Regions from separate parts of the Paenibacillus kandeliae genome, predicted to be linked through region 2. Evidence: riboswitches for the same ligand, from Rfam matches in the RefSeq annotation. Region 2 holds a riboswitch; the other holds the start of a gene.
The links. Region 2 has a riboswitch for FMN ahead of ABXR35_RS03305 (DMT family transporter). Riboswitches for the same ligand answer to the same signal wherever they lie in the genome.
Positions count from the first base shown of each region.

Region 1: linked by a shared signal. The riboswitch ahead of ribD (bifunctional diaminohydroxyphosphoribosylaminopyrimidine deaminase/5-amino-6-(5-phosphoribosylamino)uracil reductase RibD) and the one ahead of ABXR35_RS03305 (DMT family transporter) in region 2 are both predicted to bind FMN.

Region 1 is NZ_JBFDUZ010000001.1:2,518,917-2,530,350, forward strand. It holds gene ABXR35_RS10740 (iron-hydroxamate ABC transporter substrate-binding protein) at 1-177, shown strand, start outside; gene ABXR35_RS10745 (FecCD family ABC transporter permease) at 256-1,272, shown strand; gene ABXR35_RS10750 (FecCD family ABC transporter permease) at 1,269-2,279, shown strand; gene ABXR35_RS10755 (AraC family transcriptional regulator) at 2,564-3,463, shown strand; gene scpB (SMC-Scp complex subunit ScpB) at 3,624-4,346, opposite strand; gene ABXR35_RS10765 (segregation and condensation protein A) at 4,315-5,106, opposite strand; gene ribH (6,7-dimethyl-8-ribityllumazine synthase) at 5,312-5,782, opposite strand; partial or broken gene ribB (3,4-dihydroxy-2-butanone-4-phosphate synthase) at 5,866-6,480, opposite strand; gene ribE (riboflavin synthase) at 6,543-7,214, opposite strand; gene ribD (bifunctional diaminohydroxyphosphoribosylaminopyrimidine deaminase/5-amino-6-(5-phosphoribosylamino)uracil reductase RibD) at 7,302-8,402, opposite strand; FMN riboswitch at 8,836-9,007, opposite strand; gene ABXR35_RS10790 (winged helix-turn-helix transcriptional regulator) at 9,109-9,456, opposite strand; partial or broken gene ABXR35_RS10795 (quinone oxidoreductase family protein) at 9,572-10,590, shown strand; gene ABXR35_RS10800 (replication initiation protein) at 11,195-11,434, shown strand, end outside.
Region 2 is NZ_JBFDUZ010000001.1:731,328-742,761, forward strand. It holds gene ABXR35_RS03275 (ABC transporter ATP-binding protein) at 1-472, shown strand, start outside; gene ABXR35_RS03280 (ABC transporter substrate-binding protein) at 670-1,710, shown strand; gene ABXR35_RS03285 (ABC transporter permease) at 1,746-3,419, shown strand; gene ABXR35_RS03290 (MBL fold metallo-hydrolase) at 3,427-4,806, shown strand; gene ABXR35_RS03295 (CYTH domain-containing protein) at 5,056-5,922, shown strand; gene ABXR35_RS03300 (hypothetical protein) at 6,118-6,456, opposite strand; FMN riboswitch at 7,001-7,151, shown strand; gene ABXR35_RS03305 (DMT family transporter) at 7,309-8,289, shown strand; gene ABXR35_RS03310 (family 43 glycosylhydrolase) at 8,817-10,199, opposite strand; gene ABXR35_RS03315 (extracellular solute-binding protein) at 10,555-11,434, shown strand, end outside.

The sequences.
Region 1 (11,434 bases), 1.8 Mb from region 2:
AGCAAAGCACAGGATGTGGATCTATCCTTCCAAAACACCGATACTTATAAAAACATTCCGGCTGTTAAAAACAAGCATGTTTATGAAGCCGATGCTCGTGGATTTTACTTCAATGATGCTGTAACACTGGATTACCAGTTGGACTTCATTAAGAAAGCGCTACTGGGCCAATCCTAATTGCACATAGTCAACAAAGAAAAGGAACGCCCTGCGTTCCTTTTTTTCTAAATAAAAACGTAAGGAATGGATAGGGTAATGAAAACTTCAACTTCCAAAAAGCATTTCCGCTATTTTCCACTTCAACTGGTACTCAGCTTGATTGCGTTTGCGATTATTTTCATCGTTGCTATGATGATCGGTGCCAAAAACATCTCTCTGATCGATGTACAAAATGCTATTTTCAATCCAGACATGAACAATGACGACATTTCCGTGATTCGCGAATTACGATTGCCGCGCGAGGTTGGCGGTGTACTGGTTGGTGCTGCGCTTGGTGTAGCTGGTGCGATCATGCAAGGTCTGACTCGCAATCCGCTTGCCGATCCCGGTCTGCTCGGATTGAGCGCTGGAGCAAGTGCAGCGTTGGTAACGGTACTAGCATTTGCGCCGGGTGTGGGTTATTTTGGCATTATGATCGCCTGTTTTGTCGGTGCGGCGGTTGGTGTCATGCTCGTATTCGGTATAGCGGCGATTCGTAAGCGCAATATGTCGCCTATGCGTATGGTGCTGGCAGGTGCAGCGGTGTCGGCACTGTTGACTGCGATTGCGGACGGTATCAGTCTACAATTTAAAATCACCAAAAGTGTATCCATGTGGACATCCGGCGGTCTGATCGGTACGACATGGAGCCAGATTCAAGCGATGACACCGGTTATTGTAATCTGCCTGATTGTGGCGATCATGTTGTCTCGTCAATTGACGATTCTCAGCCTGAGCGAAAGTACCGCTGTCGGTCTCGGTCTCAAAACAGCACAAATCAAAATGATTATGTTCATTCTGATTATCCTGCTGGCAGGTACAGCGGTCGCATTAGTCGGTAATCTGGCGTTTGTCGGCTTGATGATTCCCCACTTTGTTCGCATGTTCTCCGGTACTGATTACCGGACAATTTTGCCACTGTCTGCGATTCTTGGCGCTACCTTTATGGTATTTGCCGATACGATGGCGCGTATGATCAATGCACCGTACGAGACGCCGTTGGCTGCTATTATCGCCATCATCGGGCTCCCCTTCTTCTTACTTGTGGTACGTAAAGGGGTGCGTTCATTATGATCAAACAAGTTCAAACTGCAACATACCAACGATGGATTATGCTGTTTTTATTCGTCATCGTGGTGGTGACCTTTGCCATTGCGCTTGGGATCGGGGCTTCTGCTGTATCGTATGATCGGATCATTCCGACACTGCTTGGTCAGGGCAGCTTTGTTGAAAACTTCGTTATCTTTTCTGTTCGTCTGCCGCGTATGGTGATTACGTTGCTATCCGGTATGGCGCTGGCATTAGCGGGCGCGGTATTACAGGGCATTACACGTAATGAGCTGGCTGATCCGGGTATCATTGGGATCAATGCGGGAGCAGGCGTGGGTGTCAGTCTCTTTTTCCTGTTTGCTCCGCTGGATGTTGGCAGCTTTGTGTATATGCTGCCCCTGGTTGCATTTGCGTCGGCGATGCTGATCTCGATTCTGATCTATCTCTTCTCGTATAGTCGCCGAGATGGGATGCAGCCAATCAAGCTTATCATTACTGGTGTCGGCTTCTCCTTAGCGATGTCCGGTATTATGATCGTACTGATCTCGTCTGTGAGCCGGGAAAAAGTAGACTTTATCTCCCGCTGGCTGGCGGGCAATGTGTGGGGAACGGATTGGCCGTTTGTGCTGGCTCTGCTGCCGTGGCTCATTGTGCTGATTCCGTATATATTGTACAAATGTCGCACGCTGAATCTGTTGGCGCTTAATGAAGAGACGGCTGTCGGTGCAGGTGTGCATATTCAGCGCGACCGTATTGTGCTGATGCTGGCGGCTGTGGCACTTGCGGCTTCTGCGGTATCGGTTACTGGTGGAATTTCCTTCATTGGGCTGATGGCTCCGCATATCGCCCGTGCGCTCGTCGGCCCACGTCATCAGCTGTTCGTTCCCGTCAGCATTTTGATTGGCGGCTGGCTACTGCTGATCGCGGATACGATCGGTCACAACCTGTCCGACCCCGATGGGATTCCGGCAGGGATTGTAGTAGCTTTTATCGGAGCACCGTATTTCCTATATCTGTTGCTGAAAAAGTAGAGGACTACTCTGCTAAGCCACAGATTGTAGATAAATCATGATTTGCTTATGCAGAGATGATCAAGCAGAACATGAGCACGATACCCATATAAAAGAACCCATTCATCCTCAAATGGAATGGGTTCTTTTTTTAAGCTCTTTCGGATGTCTATGGAGTTTTTTTAGGTTAGATCTTCCTTTTCTATGCTCGTCAACTTGTCTAAGGGTAATCATAACAAAAATGGACAAGCCGCTCCCCTGCACCTTTGCTACAATACAGATACCGATCGGGAGGGACATAACGTATGGATCATATTGCCTGTATACAGCAAAGTATCGATTATATTGAAGATCATCTCAAAGAACCACTGAATGCGGAACAACTAGCAAGTCTGGCAGGCTTCTCACTGTATCACTTCTACAAAATCTTTCAAATGCAAACCGGATTATCCGTGATGGATTATATCCGTCGGCGGCGACTTGCTCATGCTGCCGCAGATATGGCACATCCGAAACCATTGCTGGAGATTGCACTGGACTATGGCTTTGAGACTCATGCAGGGTTTACCAAAGCCTTTGGCAAGGTGTACGGCATGTCGCCGGAGCGTTATCGCATCCATGCGACTGGTTATGTACCTGAACGAGTAGACTTGCAGAAGCTTGCCTATTATCAACTACATGGAGGCATGATGATGAGACCTACCTTTATAACCAAGCCTGAGATTCAGCTAGCGGGCTACGCGTTGGAAACGACTGCTAATGGACAAAATCTATCCGATATTCCTGCGTTTTGGGAACGTTATAATCAAGAAGATTGGGGGCATACGCTACATGATGTGGTGCAGCCCGTTCATCATGGTGAATACGGCGCTTGTATTATGAATGCGCCGCAGTCAGAGCAATTTACCTATGTGATCGGTGTCGAGGTTGCTCAGTTTGACGATGTACCGGAGGCATTGTATACGACTACGTTACCAGCAGCGACGTATGCTGTGTTCACTACACCACCTGCGCAGCGTCAGGATGGAGGATTTATCAAAGCGATTCAGGGGACGACCAAGTATATTTTTAACGAATGGTTTCCATCTTCGGGGTATATGTATGACGATGCTGCTGCTGATTTTGAACTGTATGATGAGCGCTGCTATGGAGATGAGAATCTGGTGATGGATATTTATATTCCTGTGCAGAAGAAAGCGGAATAGAAATCAGCAAACATAGGAATGACTATGTATTACATGATAGATAGACAGTTATGATGGGACATGTAGAATATAGTAGATCAAAATAAACAAGCAGGTGAACCGGATCATTTCCAGTCCACCTGCTTGTTTATAGTATTATCAATGGATTCCGTATCATCCGTTATGACTCTTTACGATGATCATCATCCGATTCGGAACGCCCGTCACTTTGATGCGGTGCTTGTGCTTCCATTTGATCCAGCACTTCCTCGGCTGCTTCGATCAATTCCTCGCCAAGCTCCTCCAGCTCGGAAATATCTTCGCCATAGGTCTGCTCTTCCAGACGGTTGAACAACAGTTGCGTTTCCTCTTCCAAATTCTCGTTATCTTCAAACTGTGACGCATCCGGCAATTCACGCAGACCGCTCAGTCCAAAATAATCCAAAAACGACTTGGTCGTTCCGTACAGTATCGGGCGTCCAATCGCTTCGGCGCGACCGACCTCCTGGATCAAGTCCTTATTCACCAGCGTATAGATCGCACGGTCCGTTTTGACTCCGCGGATTTCCTCAATTTCAACCCGTGTAATCGGCTGCCGATAGGCTACGATAGATAGCGTCTCCAGCGCCGCCTGTGATAGCGAGGAACGGTTTGGCGAATCTGCCAGCCGCTTGTAATATGCGGCATGTGCGGGCAATGTAGACAGCTGATAGCTGCCTGCAATATGCACAATCTGAATGCCACGGCGTGCCTTTTTCAGATCAGCTTGCAGCTCGTCGATCGCGATCTGCACAGTCTCGGTATTCTGTTCGGTTACTTCGGCAATCTGACGTACATTTAGCCCTTCCTCCCCCGACAGGAAGAGCATACCTTCAATAACTGCTTTCAACTTCTGGGACTTCATTACTGCTAACTTCTCCTCTCCACTCCATCACAATATCGTCAAACACCTGGCTCTGATAACACGAAATCTGCCGCATCTTCATCATTTCTAGTATCGCTAGAAAGGTAACCACCACTTCATGACGGATCATCTCCTCATGCAGCAGTTTGGAAAAGAGCAGATTTTCCCCTTGTGTCAGACTACGAAACCGGTCTGCCACCTCGCGTATCCGATCCTTGACGGAAATCTCGTCACGCTGAATTGTAGTAATGCGCTCGCGGCGTGTTGCCCGTCGCAATGCTTTTTGAAAAGCTTCTACCAGATCCAGCGTATGTAACCCCTCGACCGGATTGTAGTTCACTCTCGCTACAAACGGTGTCATATCCTCCGGTTCCTTGGTAAAAATCAGGCTCCGCTCTTCCTCGCGCTCCCGCAGATGACCGGCAATGCCTTTGTACTTGCGGTATTCTTCCAGCTTGCGTACCAGCTCCGCGCGCGGATCTAGATCATCTTCCTCATAATAATCAAAATCGTCGATCTCCATGACCGGAGGCTTCGGCAGCAGCAATTTGCTCTTGATTGACAGCAAGGTGGCTGCCATGACCAGAAATTCGCTGGTCACTTCAAGTTCAAGCTCTTTCATACTATGAAGATAATCCAGATATTGATCAGTGATCTCACTGATCGGGATATTCTGGATATCAATTTCCGATTCATCAATTAAGTGAAGCAGCAAGTCGAGCGGCCCTTCAAACGTGGCGAGTTTGTATAGTACAGTCACAGGCACACTCCTTTGATTCAATGTTGGACCTTGATTACGTATGAACTCAGCATGACGCATATAGGTCAGCGTATCACACAAACCTTATTTTATCCTTAATGTGAAGGCATGACTATACATATTCAGCAAAAAGAAGGCCAATCCTCTTTGGACGGCCTCTTTTTGTAAAGATTTGCGCATATGCGTAATGAATGTAACGTGTAGATTAATCCTCGAATTGACGCGACAGATTCGCCATCTCAATAGCAGCATTGGCAGAATCCCAGCCTTTGTTGCCAGCTTTGGTGCCTGCGCGTTCAATCGCTTGCTCAATATTCTCTGTAGTAACCAGACCGAAGATGACCGGTACACCGGTTTTCAAATTGATAGCAGAGACGCCTTTGGCAACCTCGTTGCACACGTAGTCGTAATGCGTCGTTGATCCACGGATCACCGTACCCAAGGTGATGACAGCATCGTATTTGCCGGATTGAGCCATTTTCTGAGCGATTAATGGAATCTCGAATGCGCCTGGTACCCAAGCCACATCAATATCTTCCTGCGCCGTACCGTGGCGTTGCAGCGCATCCAGTGCACCGCTCAGCAGCTTGTTCGTAATGAATTCGTTAAAACGTCCAACAACAATACCGAATTTCAGACCCTGAGAGACTAAGTGACCTTCAAAAATATTTGCCATGAATGATTTCCTCGCTTTGTATTGGATTTGTATAAGAATGGAATAAAGGATCGTTAGGCGTTATCTTGCCATGCTTCTGGATGATCCTGCATATACCGGATTAGCTCCTGAATACTGATTAACTTCAAATCATGCTTGAGGGCAATCTGCTTCAGCTGATCCAATCGCGCCATTGTACCGTCTTCATTCATGATCTCGCAGATCACGCCTGCTGGATATGCACCGCTCAGACGTGCCAGATCGACCGCCGCCTCGGTATGACCGGGACGCGATAACACCCCGCCTGCATTGGCAATGAGCGGGAACATATGCCCCGGGCGACGGAATTGCTCCGGCCCAGCTTCGGGATCGGTAATACCAATGGCAGTCATAGAGCGCTCATGCGCAGAAATGCCCGTCGTTGTACCGATGTGATCCACCGACACCGTAAATGCCGTGCCATGATAATCAGTATTCTGTGCAACCATCGGCTGCAATTGCAATTGTTCCGCACGCTCTGCTGTAATCGGCATGCAGACCAATCCGCGCCCTTCCGTAACCATAAAGTTAATCACTGCTGGTGTCGCACGTTCTGCCAATGCAATAAAATCGCCTTCGTTCTCGCGATCTTCATCATCCACAACAATAACGACTTTCCCCTGCTGCAAATCCTGTATTGCGTCCTCAATCCGGTGAAGGCCGGAAAGCTCTTGGGACATCTTCTCCGCCTCCTCTAGCTGTATCTTGATTGTTGGGTATTTTCATATATTTGTATCTTCATTTACCAATAGCCGTTTTGCTGTAAAAAGTCGGCGGTCAAACCGCCACCTGTGCCACCTGCTGCATCATTCGGTGTCGCTTCGCGATACCGCAGCATATGCTCCACATATTTGCCCAGCACGTCACATTCAATATTGACGGTATCGCCCGGCTTCCGATGACCGAGCACGGTTTCCTTGAGCGTATGCGGAATGATAGAAATGGTAAAGCTGCCGCTCTCCACACTCACGACCGTCAAGCTGATGCCATCGACAGTAATCGAGCCTTTCGGAATAATATAGCGGAACAGATCAGATTGCTGCGGCTTGATACGGAAAATAACCGCATTCTGATTATGCTCAATCTGTTCAATGCTCGCTGTACCATCGACATGTCCCTGCACAATATGCCCGCCAAAGCGACCATTCGCTGCCATCGCACGTTCCAAATTGATAGGGCTGCCAGTACGCGCATCCTTCAAGCTAGACAAGCGGTATGTCTCCGGCATAACATCGACCGTAAATAAGGAGCCAGCAATCGTGGTCACTGTCAGACACACACCGTTGCAGGCGACACTATCGCCGATCATCAGACCGGGCATGATATGCGATGCCTGAATACCAAGCACCATCGCTTCGCCGCGTCGGTCAATTTTTTTCAATATACCGATTTCTTCGATCAATCCGGTGAACATGTATTGTCACCTTCCTTCAATCAGGATAAATGAGCAGGATCGATATCATCCTCTACTTATACATAAACCAAACATTACATTGGAATCTTACTGATGATGATAACGAGCCAGACCGCTGATGCACACATTGTCATCCAGCGTTTCCACTTCCAGCTCCTCTAGCGTGACTGCCTGATTCATCGTTTCAAAGCCGTCAAAGGTAAAGGTGGATAGATTCCCACCGATCAGCTTCGGTGCGAAGAATAGTGTAATCCGGTCAACCAATCCGGCTTCCAGCATCGCGCCGTTCAACTGCCCGCCACCTTCCAGCAAAATCGACGAAATCTCCCATTCGCCCAACAGTTTCATAGCCTGCTTCAGATCGACATGGGGACCTTCGCCGCTGATGATCACGCGTACTCCCTTTTCTTCCAGCTGTGAGATACGCTCGGCACTCGCACTAGCTGTCGTTACAACAATCGTTGGCGCTACACTTGTATCCAACAGACGCGCGTTATCAGGAATACGCAGCGTGGAGTCGATAACGATCCGCACTGGATTCAAGCCCGGCACCTCTGTACGAGTCGTCAATTCGGGATCATCCGCCAATACTGTGCCGATGCCCACCATAATCCCCTGATGGCGATGACGCATTCCATGTACACGTTCGCGAGCAGCAGCATTGGAGATCCATTTGCTGTCACCAGTACGGGACGCCAGTCGACCATCCAGCGTACTTGCCGTCTTGAGTGTGACGAATGGCAATTGGGTCGTAATATACTTGTTAAATGTTTCGTTCAGACGCTCCGAACGTTTGGCAAGAACACCTGTCACTACCTCAATACCATGACTGCGCAAACGTTCAATTCCTGAGCCAGCGACCTGTGGATTAGGATCAACCGCTGCAACGACAACACGCTTGACCTTTTCCTTGATCAGTCGGTCGCTGCAAGGCGGCGTTTTGCCATAATGACTGCATGGCTCAAGCGTGACATACGCTGTTGCGCCTTCCGCTTCTGCTCCTGCCATATTGAGTGCATGCACTTCCGCATGTCCGGTGCCGCGCTTCAAGTGCGCACCCATGCCGACGATACGACCGTCTTTCACAACGACACAGCCGACAACTGGATTAATCTCCGTTTGCCCCTGCGCGCGTTCCGCCATATCCAGTGCAAGTGACATATAAAATTCATCGTTTAACAGATTCATCCTCAGGGCTCCTTCATCTTGTGCAAATGTGATGTGATCTGTTGCGAAAAAAACAGATCATGAGTATTATTCAGTTACCATTTATAACATAGTAACAAAAATATACCACATGAACAATCCAAAAAAATGCGAAAAGCCCCGCAGACCGGCATCGTTCCGGTACTACGGGGCATCATAAATAGACAGAAATATGGGTATCCATTATGCGCAAACGAGCCGCCTAAGAATGGAGCATACCCATTCATTTAGCAGTTGCTGATAGATCGTTTGGCATAAGCCTGCATAGCAAAGAGATCTACATAATATACAAAGATGCCATTCTATAAAGGATGCGGCAAAATAAGCCACTTCCAGTCGGCATTCCTGTCATCATGCTTCTCCAAATACGCATGACTCTCCATACAGACAGCGCCTGCAATATTATCAGACCTGTCCTGTTCCTCTCCCATCCAGACTATACTGTCGGCTCTGGATTCTCACCAGATCCACCGCCAAACACCATAAGATGCCTGCCGGGTCACGGACTTAGAGCTTACAGACTGCACATAGCAACCCTGTATCTCAACACCGCCGGTGGGGAATTTCGCCCCGCCCCGAGGATAAACGTTATTCAATTGATTCATTCACTTGCGAACCACAGACTGCCGTCTTCCATGCAGTGTGATGGTGAAATCATATCACCTGCGTACACGAAAATCAAGAAATCTTATACATCTTGTTGGAATTGCTCATTGCATAATTGCTGTGCTCCCCATTCCGACATCAACTCCAGAATGGGCGCAAGCGTCTCACCAACCGGTGTTAATGAATATTCGACACGGGGCGGAATCTCATTATATTGCTCTCGATGCACCAATCCATCTGCTTCCAGTTCTTTAAGTTGTCTGCTAAGTGTCCGATGGGCAATCGGCTTCAATTCATCCCATAATCGGTTGTACCGGATGACTTTCGATTTATATAGCTTGTACAAAATCACCCATTTCCATTTGCCCTCGATTTTCGAGATCGTATAGTAAATGGGGCAATTGCCAAATTTCACATCAAAGTCCATCATGATCCTCCTATTACTGACAAAAAGGTTAGTCTATAACCTTAATGTGCATACTTTTGCAATCCATATTTCTCTTTTATACTTTGAAATCTAACATTATCCTATCAGGAGGTTGAACATGAGAGCAATCCTACATGCAGGTGGAGCAGGTGTACAGCATCTGCACGATACAAAACAACCGGAGCAGTTTCCCAAGGCTGGTGAGGTGAAAATCCGACTAAAAGCAGCTGGACTGAATCATCGCGATTTATTTCTGATGAATGACCGAACCCTTCACGATGACCCGCTCATCCTCGGTTCAGATGGTGCAGGCGTGATCGAAGCCATCGGCGAAGGCGTGGTGAATCTAACGGTCGGTACGGAAGTTATCATCAATCCGTGTCTAGGTTGGGAAAAGGCGGATCAGGTTCCTTCGGTTCCCGATATACTCGGCGGTCCCACTTCGGGTACATTTGCCGAATTTGTCATTGTGCCTCAAGAAAATGTCGTTCGCAAGCCGACGTATCTGTCATGGGAAGAAGCGGGTGGATTGTCGCTCGCCGCGCTTACGGCTTATCGGGCATTGTTCACGAAAGGGCAGCTCATGCCAGAGCAGCATGTTCTGATTCCGGGCATTGGTGGTGGAGTGGCTACCTTTGCCGCACTGATGGCATCTGCAATCGGAGCACAGGTTACGGTCACATCTAGAAATGAAAGCAAACGCCAAAAAGCGCGACAATTGCCGATCACCCAAGTACTGGATAGTCATGCAGACTGGGCAAAACAGATCGGCAATGATTCCATCGATCTTATTCTCGATAGCATCGGGCAAGCGACGTTCCTGCAATATTTTGACGTGATCAAGCCCAATGGCAATATTGTTGTCTTCGGTGCGAGCTCTGGGATCAGCTTACGATTCCGATACGTTCGCTATTTTTCCCACAGGTGAATATTATGGGAACCTCGATGGGAAGTCATGAAGAATTTGCCGCTATGATTGCGCTGATGGAGCAGCATCACATTCATCCGATCATTGATAGCGTCTATCCGCTACACAAGATTGGTGCTGCCTTCGAACGAATGGAGCGCAGCGAGCAGCTGGGGAATATCGTGATACGGATCGACGAGAATGAAGATGCGTCGGTGCCTGAAAGCTGAAGTATGGAAGTCAAAGCACACAACAGCAGCATCGGCTATGATCAACCGCTGTCGATTGCTGTTTTGATACTTGCTGCTTTGAGACATTGAGGATGTTATCTATTCTTTACTTCATGTTATATGGACAAATATAGGGCGTATGCTGGATACACTACTCCCCTTTTCTCGATTTCAAAGGCTTATTCTGATCCTATGCCATAAACAATGACAAAAATAGGGCATGTTGTACAGGATCAACGGCTATGCCCTATTTTTGTCCATAGTGACCCTTAAAGTGTCCTCTTTCGCCCTACATATGTCCATCTATATCCTATTTCTGTCCATGTATACAACCTAATTTCGTCCACACTATATCCTAAAAACGACCATGCCTCACCCTAAAAATGTCATACTTTGCCCTAAATTCGTCCATGCAAACAACGAAAAAGCCTTGATCAGATTGACTTTATGCTGATCTAAAACAAGTAAATATTTTAAAACAGTAAAAACAAGAAATGTAAAACAGGAGTAAAACATCACAAAGCGATTGTTGTTGTCTTCACTCTATGTTTCTACTCATTTATACTATATAATGGGCTGTATTATCTGTTGTGGAGGAATTGATATGCGCGGCAACAACCTCGTTACGAAAGCAAACAACTTGATCGAGACACCATTGAAATTAGGGGTCGTTGAAATGCGGATTGTCATTGTGCTAATTAGTACCATTTCTCCGCATGATGATGAATTCAAGCCATATCGGTTCAAAATATCTGAATTTGCCAAGATGATCGGTGTGAAGAACAAAAACATCCATCAGCAAATCAAGGATTATACATATAGCCTAATGTCGCAGCCCTTTTAT
Region 2 (11,434 bases):
GGCGCTGTATGTGACGCATGACCAGACGGAGGCAATGTACATGTCGGACGAGATCATGGTGATGCAGTCAGGTCGTGTGCTGCAACATGGAACAGCGGAGCACATTTACCAAAAACCGCAGCATCCTTTTGTAGCGCGATTCATCGGTCGTTCCAACTGGCTAGAGCCGGAGCAAACGCTATTTCGCCCTGAGCATGGACGCTGGGCGCCGACAGGCGATAGTCATGAACAGGTCTATACGGTGATGGTGCAACGGGTCAGCTATATGGGTGACCGTTATGAGATTGAGGTAGATGCCGGTGAAGGAAGAATATGGACGGCGTATCATCAGGAGCGGATGATGGTCGGTGAATTGGCGCAGCTGCATATTGCAGAACAGCATATTCATCGGATACAGGATACGGCGGATGCTTCGTCCGCAATCTCGTCCATGAAAGACGTGCGCTTGTCTAGTAAGCAGCATATTTCCTAAACCATCCTATGGCAGTAACACAGCGAACCGATATTGAACAATCCAATGACAAGAAAGTGGAGCAATCTTCAAACAACCAAACGGCTTCATAACCAATCATTCAGTAATCGAGCAACCTATCTTATCAGTAACAATCAGCATAACTGGAATACCAAGTCTATCTATCCCAATGGGATCAACTCAGGAGGAATCAACGTATGAACTGGAATACCATGTGGAAAACAACAAGTATGCTCGCCATCACAACGATGCTCGGAACTGCATTGGCAGGCTGTGGTAATACGGCCAATACAACTACCAATGCGGCAGGTGGAGCAGCCAGCAGCAGTAACAATACGCTCGTCGTGTATAGTGCTGGACCAGAAGGGTTAGCGAAAAAGATCGAAGCAGGCTTTGAAGCGAAAACAGGCATTCAGGTTGAAATGTTCCAAGGCACAACCGGTAAAATTCTATCTCGCATGGAAGCGGAAAAATCCAAGCCTGTCGTCGACGTCGTTGTTCTCGCGTCCTTGCCTTCGATGCAGTCTATGAGCAAAGACGGGCTGACGCTGCCGTATCCAGAAGCCGCCAATCATGACAAGCTGGTCAAAGACTGGTCGGATGCGGACGGTAATTACTTCGGCTATAGCGCTTCTGCGCTCGGCATCGTTTACAACACCAAGCAGGTACAAACACCGCCCAAATCGTGGCAAGAGCTAGCAACTTCGCAATGGAAAGATAAAGTGAACATTCCTGATCCATCCCTGTCCGGTTCGGCGCTAGACTTCATTACTGGTTATCTGAGCGCTAACGGCGACAGCGGCTGGTCGCTGTTTGAGCAATACAAGCAAAATGGCGTCGCGATGGCTGGTGCCAATCAGGAAGCGCTTGATCCGGTCATTACAGGTGCCAAGGATGTAGTAGCGGCAGGCGTCGATTATATGGCATACAAAGCCAAAGCAGACGGCGAACCAGTCGATATTGTGTATCCGTCTGAAGGAACCGTCATCAGCCCGCGTCCAGCGGCGATTATCAAGACGACGCAGCATGAGCAGCAGGCGAAACAGTTTATTGATTACCTGCTGTCGGATGAAGCGCAGAAGATGGTTGCCGATGCATATCTGCTACCGGGACGTACCGATGTGAAGGCGGAGAATCGCGCCAATCTGTCCGAGATTCCGACGTATCCAGTGAAATGGGATTGGATGGACGAGCATGATGCTGAGGTGACGACACGTTTTACAGAGTTGTATAAATAAACAGGCTTTTGCTTAACAATAAAGGAGATAGCTCCATGACACATACTTCAGGGTATTGGTTTCAACGATGGAGTACGGTGGCAGCCTTTGTGCTGCTATCCGTGCTGATTGTTTGTCCGTTGCTGCTTATTTTCCGTACGGCAGTGGATCAGGATGGACAGTTGGATTGGCTGGCACCGTGGCGGATCATTACGAGCAGCAGTCTGGGCACGGTGATGTTCAACTCGCTATGGCTAGGTGTGCTGGTTATTGTATTAACGACGTTGTTGGCATTGCCGTTAGCATGGATTATGGCGCGCTCTGCACTGGGACGGATGCGCTGGCTGGATGTGGTGCTGCTGATTCCATTTATGACACCGCCGTATATCGGCTCAATGGGCTGGATGCTGTTTATGCAGAAAAATGGCTATATGGAGCAGCTGTTGCCGAATTCGGGTGCATGGACGCCTGCCTTTTTCAGTCTGGGTGGAATGGTGCTGATTATGAGTCTGCATCTGTTTCCCTTTTTATATTTGATTCTGCGTAATACGCTGCTACAAATTAGCGGTAGTACAGAGGAAGCGGCTGCCATTCATGGTGGTTCACCGGGGTATCGGTTTCGCCGGATTATTTTGCCGCTGCTGGTATCCAGCTATGTGATGGGGGCACTGTTGATCTTTGTCAAAACGATTGCTGAGTTCGGTACGCCTGCTACATTCGGACGACGGATTGGGTATTATGTGATGACCTCCGAAATTCATACCTACATATCTAGCTGGCCCATTGATTTTGGCAAAGCAACGGCGCTGGCATCGCTGCTGCTGAGTGCATGTCTGGTCATGTGGTATATCCAGAGCCTGCTCAGCAGTCGGTATTCGTATCGGTTGACCGGAGGCAAAGGCAGTCGCCGCAGCGGTTATCGTCTGAGCGGCTGGAAAGGTATAATAAGCTGGATGTATATTATCATGCTGCTCGTGCTGTCGATTGGGATTCCATATTTCTCGGTAATCACTGCCTCGCTACTAAAGCTACGCGGTGTCGGCATCGCAGCAGGCAACTGGACATTGTCGCATTATGCAGAGCTGCTACAGCCGGGTTCGGATAGCTTGCAGGCGCTGGTCAACAGCTTTACGCTATCGCTGGCAGCGTCTACGATTGCAGTGGTGATCGGTACATTCCTTGCACTCAAGGTGGATCGTAGCCGCCGTATCTCACAAAAGTGGATCGATCTGTTCAGCCTGATGCCGAATACGGTTCCCGGCATTGTGATTGTGGTCGGTTTGATTCTATTTTGGAACTCATCATGGATGCCGATTCCGCTGTACAATACATACGGGATGGTCGTGCTGACGTATGTGATTTTGTTTTTACCGTATACAGTGCAGTATGTCAAAGCGAATTATGGACAGATTGATTCGATTCTGCTGCAAGCCGGAGCGATGTCCGGTGGTCGTCCGATGTATGTATTCCGTCGTATCCTGCTGCCACTACTCGTACCGGGTATTATCGCTGGGTGGATGATGACATTTACTATTTCCAATCGTGAGCTGGTCGCGTCTTTGCTTATTCTCCCGCCGTCGATGCAGACGTCCGCCACGTATATTTTTGCCCAATTTGAACAGGGAGCGGTGTCGATGGGGATGGCAATGGCTGTTGTGTCGGTTGGCATCACGACGATCCTGCTCTTAATCTTGAATGCACTGCCTGTCGCTGGTGGCAAACAGCCTTGACGCTGGTATGCAGCTAACGATACTGGGCGGTGCGGGAGAACACGGTCGATCCAGCTATCTGCTCACTGCGGGGCAGGAGCATATCTTACTCGATTACGGTGTGAAAAAAGAAGACGGCGGACATTATCCGCTAGTGGATAATATGGAGCAAATGATCGCTGGATTACAGACGGTATTTCTATCACATGCTCATGAGGATCACTGTATCGCATTGCCGATTCTGTATCGACATGGGTATACCGGCGACGTATGGACGACGCGCGCGACGGTGCAGCAGTTGCCGTCTTATTTTCAAGCATGGAAACAGTATACCGATCAGCGACATGTGCAGCGACCATATGACGACGAGGATGAGCAAGCGATTCGGTATCGTTATATAGAGGATACGATGGAGCCCGGACAGTGGGGAGAATTGATGCCGGGAATGCAGGTGTGCTGGGGGCGTTCTGGTCATTTGCCCGGTTCGATCTGGCTGACGATTGGGTGGAAGGGGAAATATATATTCTTTTCCGGCGATTATACAGCAGAGTCACAGCTACTCCGTGCAGATCGCCCGATGTGTGTACCATATCCATCCCCTGTAGCGATCAGCTCTGTATCTACGTTAGCCATACAGTCCAAGCCGGCGATACAGTCTAAGGATAGTTATCTGATGCCTGATCTAGATTTGGCGATTATGGATGCGGCGTATGGCGATGATCCCGAGCGTCAGAGTGAGAAGCTGCATCTTTTGAAATCCCATATCGATGCAACGCTGAATCAAGGCGGTTCGGTATTGTTGCCTGTTCCTCTCTATGGTCGTGGACAAGAGCTGATGCTGTGGGTATATGAGCAATATCCACATGTAGCATTGCTGGTGGAAGCAACGCTACTACAAGGATTGAAGCAGCTACAATATAATTATGACTGGCTACATGATGGAGCGGTACAGCGTGTGCAGCAGATGCTACATAGTCGGCATCTTATGCTCATGTACGATGAACCATCCGCAGATATGTTGTATGCAGAGTATAGCGATCAGGGCAAAATCATTTTCACCCCAGATGGCATGCTGCAATCACCTATCGCGCGTCAGCATTATGAGCGGCTGTGTAGAGATGGACGGAACAAGGTTATTTTTACCGGGCATCTGGCAAAAGGATCATATGGGCAAAAGCTGCTAAACGAGGCGCATTTAGGTTCAAGTAATGTCCAGATGGAGCGAATCGGCTACAAGGTGCATCAGGGGTTGCCAGATGTGGAGCAAATGCTGCATGATCTACATGCTCCGCCGACTGTACTGGTTCATGCGCCGCAGCACCTAACGGATCGGCTGGCATTATATTTGCGACAACAGGGATTTGAGCAGGTGCATTCGCTATCGCCAGCGGATCAGTTGGAGTTTTAGTGAGTAATGAGACAATGTTCGGCGAATGTAAATATAATATATGAGCAGCATCCGTTATGCCTTGATGGCAAGCGGGTGTTTTTTTGTGCATTCATGGTTCTTCATCGAATAATTCATGATCGCCATATAGAGATTCTGTATAAAATTGACCGTCTGCCATAGAAAGGTTGATTCCCCGCTAATGCCCGTTTTATACACTAAACAGGTCAACAGCAATACCATTTCAACCAATAAGGGGAGATTGAACAGATGAACCTAGGAACGGGAAGCTGGAAAAAAGCAGTGGCAGTATGGATGAGTGGAACGATGCTGGCAGGAGCGTTTATCATGGTGCAGCCAGAGCATACGTATGCTGCTGCCAATCTGACACCAACGTATGAAGTGAAGTTTGTACTCGATCAGGATGTACTGAATGGGGATTACACACCGACAGCTGCATTGACTAGCGCATTTGCCCTGCCGTCCAAGCCACAAAAGATCGCGGTCGAGTATTTTGATACCAATGATCAGAAACTGAACGGCGAAGGTTGGAATGTTCGTTTGCGCAAAAAAGAAGACAAATCCAAATACGAAATCACCTACAAAAAGCGCTATGCTATCACCAACGGCGATATTGACGCTGCCTTGACTCAAGCAAACAAAGAAGGCTTTGACGCCAATGATACCAATTATGAGGCAGAAGTAGATTGGGGCTACGGTAAACAAACACTGAGTCTGTCCAACGACAAAGACAGCAAAACAACCGATACGGGCGCTGTATTGCCTTCGCAGAGCAAAGCGCTGGAACTGGTGCTGGATAAGCTGCCCGGTAAATTACAAAATTGGAAATCCTCCAATTGGGGCAAGGATCAGCTGAAAAACTCTCGCGCCTACGGCCCGGTTATTGCCAGCAAATATGAAGGCAGCTGGAACGGTGTAGATATTGATGTGGAAGTATGGCCCGTACGCAATGCCAGCGGTACAGGTACGGAGCCAGTAACCGAAATTTCGTTCAAAGCAGATTCGTATAGCGAAGCTAGCGTTAATCGTCAGCAATTGCTGAATGATTTGCAAGCGAAGGGCTGGTTGTTGCCGCAGGATTCCCTGAAAACACAGCTTGTACTGGATCGTTATTGAGAAAGGGATCCTATAACCAAATAAAATGATCAAAAAAGAAGTGCGCCGCAGAGACGCACTTCTTTTTGTGATGAATATAGTCAAGGGTAGTCTGTCTAACATGTTACCGACATTCCAGTTCATTCCAACTCTCCTGCCGGTAAGCTTGGTATACTTGCTTCTGTCGAATCTTGTTGCTACAGTGTTGCTACAAAATCAATACCCGCCGCGCTGCATATTGCTCATCGATGCAAAGAATGCTGCGCCAAAAATCGCGAAGAAAATGATGTACAGCACGATCCAGATCGCTGCCCACAGCAATGCTGCTTTGGCATAGTTCGATTTGGAGAGCGGTGTGCTGCTGCCGAATGCCCATACGAACAGCATAACGAGGTTGACGATCGGAATCGCCAGCAGTAGCAAGGTGATCATCCAATCCTTGACACTCAGTACACCAGCACGCGGATTGTAGCCGCCCGGTGGATAGTTGGAATCTGGAGGATAGTTCGGATTTTGTCCGGGTGTGAAGTCCGGATTTGGTTTGTTAAAATCCAATGTGTTGTTCCCCTTTCAAATATATGTAATTGGTGTGAAGCCTGTAAAAGCCCACGCTATCTTATACCCAGACACCAAGCTAACAACGCATGTATATGTAAAATGTTAAATTGGAACTATATTGTATACCAGATTTTCGTAAACACGCACGTTATACATACCACTAATACCACGTTAATAACAATGGAAGAGGAAATAAAAAGGGATGTTTAGCAAGCAGAAGACATTCCTGCTCAATTTCATTCTTGGGGTGAAATGATGCTTCTATGATAAAGGGAAACGCAAAACGGGGTGATTTATCATCCTGTCTTGAAATGGATAAAGAAATACGATACGCTATACATATAGATAAAACCGAGTTAAACGATCAGAATTAAATAAAATGCTATCATTTTTATGTACAAAGCTATTGCAAGTTACTAAAAGTATCTTTATAATGAGATTTATTCAAAGGTTAGCTTGCGAAACTTTCAAAAACATCTTTCATGGTTAATGAAATAGAATCATGATGATATTCACTAGCTATCGTAATGAACAATCGAATAGAGATCTTCGGGGTAAGGTGAAATTCCTAACCGGCGGTAAATGTTGACGATGTCGACAGCAGCCCGCGACTCACTGTTCCATTTGGAGCAGTTGACTGATCTGGTGCAATTCCAGAGCCGACGGTAAAGTCCGGATGGGAGAAGATCAACACATAAACCTGTACGGGTGTGTTTGTCGATGCGTTGCATGGGCATACCATATCCACATGTTTATTTGATCAGCCCCTGAATGTCGGTTCCCGATGCTCAGGGGCTTTCCGTATTAGATCGCCTATTCAAATTCTAATCATACTAAGGAGTTTGAATCATGGAAAATGTCAACTATCGGTTTCAATCGGCTACTGAAACGAAGCAGCGTCATGTCAAAAGCGGCTTCTGGCTCGTCTTTATCGGGGCAGCACTATGGGGTGTCGATCCGCTGTTCCGCATTATTTTGCTGGAGTCATTCACATCTACTCAGATCGTTCTGTTGGAGCATCTGGTAGCATTCCTCGCCGCCGCTCCGATTTTGTGGATTAACCGTCACGAGCTGCGCGGTCTAAAATGGCAGCATGTCGGCGCTCTGCTGTTCCTGTCATGGGGTGGCTCGGCGATTGCCACTGTCCTGTTCACAATGGGCTTATCGCATGGTGATCTGAACGCCGTCTTATTATTGCAAAAGCTGCAACCATTATTCGCTATCATTCTGGCGCGTCTACTGCTCAAAGAAACATTGCCACGCGGCTTCGGCTGGCTATTCATTCTGGCACTGGGCGGTACGTACCTGCTGACATTTGGCTTTGCCATTCCAATCGGTCATTTCAATGATTTTGCACAAGTTGGTTCCCTGCTCGCACTCGGCGCTGCTGCATTATGGGGCGGCTCTACTGTGATGGGTCGTCTCATGGTCGGCAAAATGAAATACGAAACCGTCACATCGCTGCGCTTCATCTTAGCAATTCCATTGCTGCTGGTCCTGACCCTGAACGAAAATGCAGCTTGGAGCCTGCCCGCAGGTGCGATTCCCGTCCTGCTCGTGATTGTAAACTTGGTCGGTCAAGCCCTATTACCGGGACTGCTCAGCCTGCTCATGTATTACAAAGGTCTGTCTACAACCAAAGCATCCGTAGCAACTTTGGCAGAACTCAGCTTCCCAATGGTCGGCGTCCTCATCAACTGGATCGTCTACCACCAAGTCGTCACATGGTCCCAACTGCTAGGCTTCATCCTAATCTGGGGCGTCCTATTCGCCATCTCCAAACAACAACAACCAACCCAAGCCAAAGACCCCGTTCCCGCAACATCATAAAGCAATCCCATAACCATAACCATCCTTTCCACACAAAAAGCTGCACACCCCCAACCGGGTTCGTGCAGCTTTTTTACTATATTCACATACATTTAAGATCTTGAACTTAATAGATTAAAGCTTAGTAATGATACACTGTAACCCCTAAGAGTTAAATTTTAGTTTCAATACTTTAGGCTAACGAAATTTGGCTTTTTGATGATTAGTAGGAATAGATTGTTGTTACAGGGGAAGTATATCTAGAATAGGTCAAGACCTCAAGATCTCGACCCACCCCTGCTACCCCAACCCAACGATTTTAATTCCGTGCCGCTCCAACCTCCATATTAAATTGCAAGCACGGAACGGAGGAAAGGAAATAAGGGAAAAGGACGACTTTGGAGGGGCGGGAATCTGCATTCCTTCCAATTCCAAAGATTCCCGCGGCTCCACCGGAGTCCGTTCCCTTATTCCTTTCCGCAGTGGTCTAAGCTTCAAAGCAATAGTCAAAAAAGCCCCCTCGCAGGAATTAAAACTCACCCCAAAAATTAAAATCGACTCACATCAAAAAAATCAATTTCCCCATATCCATTCCCTTTGCTAAACCGAACGGTATGATTCCCCGCACTCAACTGTAACAGCTGCGTGGATAATCCCCAGTTTTCCCAACCTTTATTCGTAATGAAGAAGTCCGTTGCCGCACCGCCATCCACGGACAAACGCAGGGTTGACCAGTCCAGCCCACTTGTACCGTTAGCTGTGCGTGCAGAGAGCAGATATGTGCCACTGGTTGGTACTGTAATCGTGTACTGTGCGTAGCTGTCCGCAAGGTCAATATGTCCAGCTTTGGAGCCGCCAGAGCCAGTAGGGCTGGCTGAAGCATACGCACCGCCGCCAAAGGTAGCACTTTCGCCTTCATACCGTGTGCGCTGTGGTTCGCCGCTCGGTAAAGCGATCGGTTGATTAGGGGCGACCGGCTTGCCAAAGGATGGCGTTCCATCGGCTAGCCATTGAAAAGGCTGCGCCCGTACTTCGCGATTCCAGCCCGCTCCGTCATATTTAGCAGAATGGTAAATGATCCAGCTTTCCTTGCCATCTGGCGAAGTCGTAAATGAAGCATGACCCGGACCAAAGATTCCATTGCCAGAAGAGAAGACCGGCTGATTGCGTTTGCTCCACGAAGCGGTATTGAGCAGATCGGCGGTAGTGTTGGCAGTGATCAGACCGAGTGAATAGTCATTGGTCCAACTGCCGCTAGCGGAGTAGAGCAGATTGATCGTATTGCCGCGAATAACCACTTGTGGACCCTCGTTGACGGTCGGCTGATGATTCGTTTCCCATGCGTATTGCGGATGACTGATTTCTACACGCTGGGAGCTGATTGTCCACGGATTGCTCAGCTTGGCGATATACAGTCGTTGGCTAACATTGTCACTGCCCTCCCAGCCGGACCAGATTGTGTACAGCTGACTACCCACTTGAAAGACAGTGCCGTCGATTGCCCAGCGATTGGTGGAATCGGTTAGCTGTCCCCGGTTGATCCAGTTGCCCTGCATCGGATCGGCAGATGTGTTTTGCAGCACATACATACGGTGATTGGCATTGTCGCCATCATCCTGTGCGTAGTAGATGTACCATGCTCCATTTAGATAATGAATTTCCGGTGCCCAGACGCCCTGACCTGTAACTGGAATTTCGCGTTTTTGTCCAGCATCGACGCCAGTGATGGTTGGCGATTTCCAGATGGTCACGTTATTGCCCGTCGTTTTGGTAAAATAATAAAACCCATCGGTATGCCGGTACATCCACGGGTCCGCGCCATCCTGTACAATAACGGGGTAAAACTGATTCGTCACGCTTGCTGCATGGGCATCGCTATTCAACTGTGGCAAACCCATACTGCCTATTAACAGAAATCCGCACAGCAACATCAGCAAACCTCCTTTTCTTATCCGTCGGTATGATTTACGATAAAATGCGTGCATAGATCAGACTCCCTTCGCGATTTTGTAAAACGCTTACATGTAGACTGTACAGCAGCGGAGAGGGCGGAAACAGGACATAATTTTGGAACGATGGACAATCTCTTGGACATTTGCAAAGAACGGGCGTCAACGCGTTTGGATGTCTATACTTTGCGGCTATGATTCGTATATGGTAGGGGATAAGAAGAGTGCTTTTTGGAAAGGCGAATTGAACAGTCAAGGCTACAGCTGTGTAGCTGGATCATATGTGTCTAATAATGGATGCTTGTGCACAATAGTTTGATCACAGGGGTGAAGCAGGATGGAATCGCCGAAAATGAATACACAGGAACACAGTGTCAACGATCTGCATCGGGATCATCCTAAAATCAAATGGATTCGCGCCGCGGTTGTACTCCTGCTGCTAGCGCTGATTGCTGGTGGGATTAGTCTCCTGCAATCGGTGCGCCGAGATGCTGTGCCGATTGGCGGGGATGTACAGCAGCCAGCGATCGGTGATGCGGCGGAGCCAATACAGATCACCTTTTGGACGCCGTTTAGCGGCGGAGATATTTCGTTTATGAATGAGCTGGTTCGTCAATATAACGAGCAGAATACCGATCATATTATCGTCAATATGAAAAACAACAAGCTAGACGATTATTATACGAAGCTGTCCACCTCGATTGTAACGGAGGAAGCACCGGATGTGGCGATCCTACACGCGTCGATGTATGCGCAGTATATCAATGCAGGTTTTATTAGCAACATCGACGGATGGATGGCAGCACAGCAGGTGGATTGGTCTACTTTTAACCAAGGTGTGCTATCCAAAACGATGAAAAACGGTCGTCATTATGGATTGCCGCTGGATACGCATTTTAGCGTGTTATATTACAACAAAAAATGGCTTGCAGAAGCCGGATTGTACCGGGATGGTAAGGTGCTGCTGCAACCGGGCGAACAGGGCTTTATGGATTTTCTGCAAACGCTACAGCGTCATGTGCCGAAGGATGTCGCGCCACTCGCCGTACCGAATGTACGCATTGATTCGCTCTGGTTATGGTGGTCGCTATACGCCCAGATGAAGGACGGGGGCAAGCTGTATACGGCGGACGGACATGCTGCCGGTGTCAATATGCCAGCGGCGCGGCGCTCATTGGAGTTGGTTGCTTCCATGTATGATCGTCGTCTGATTCCAC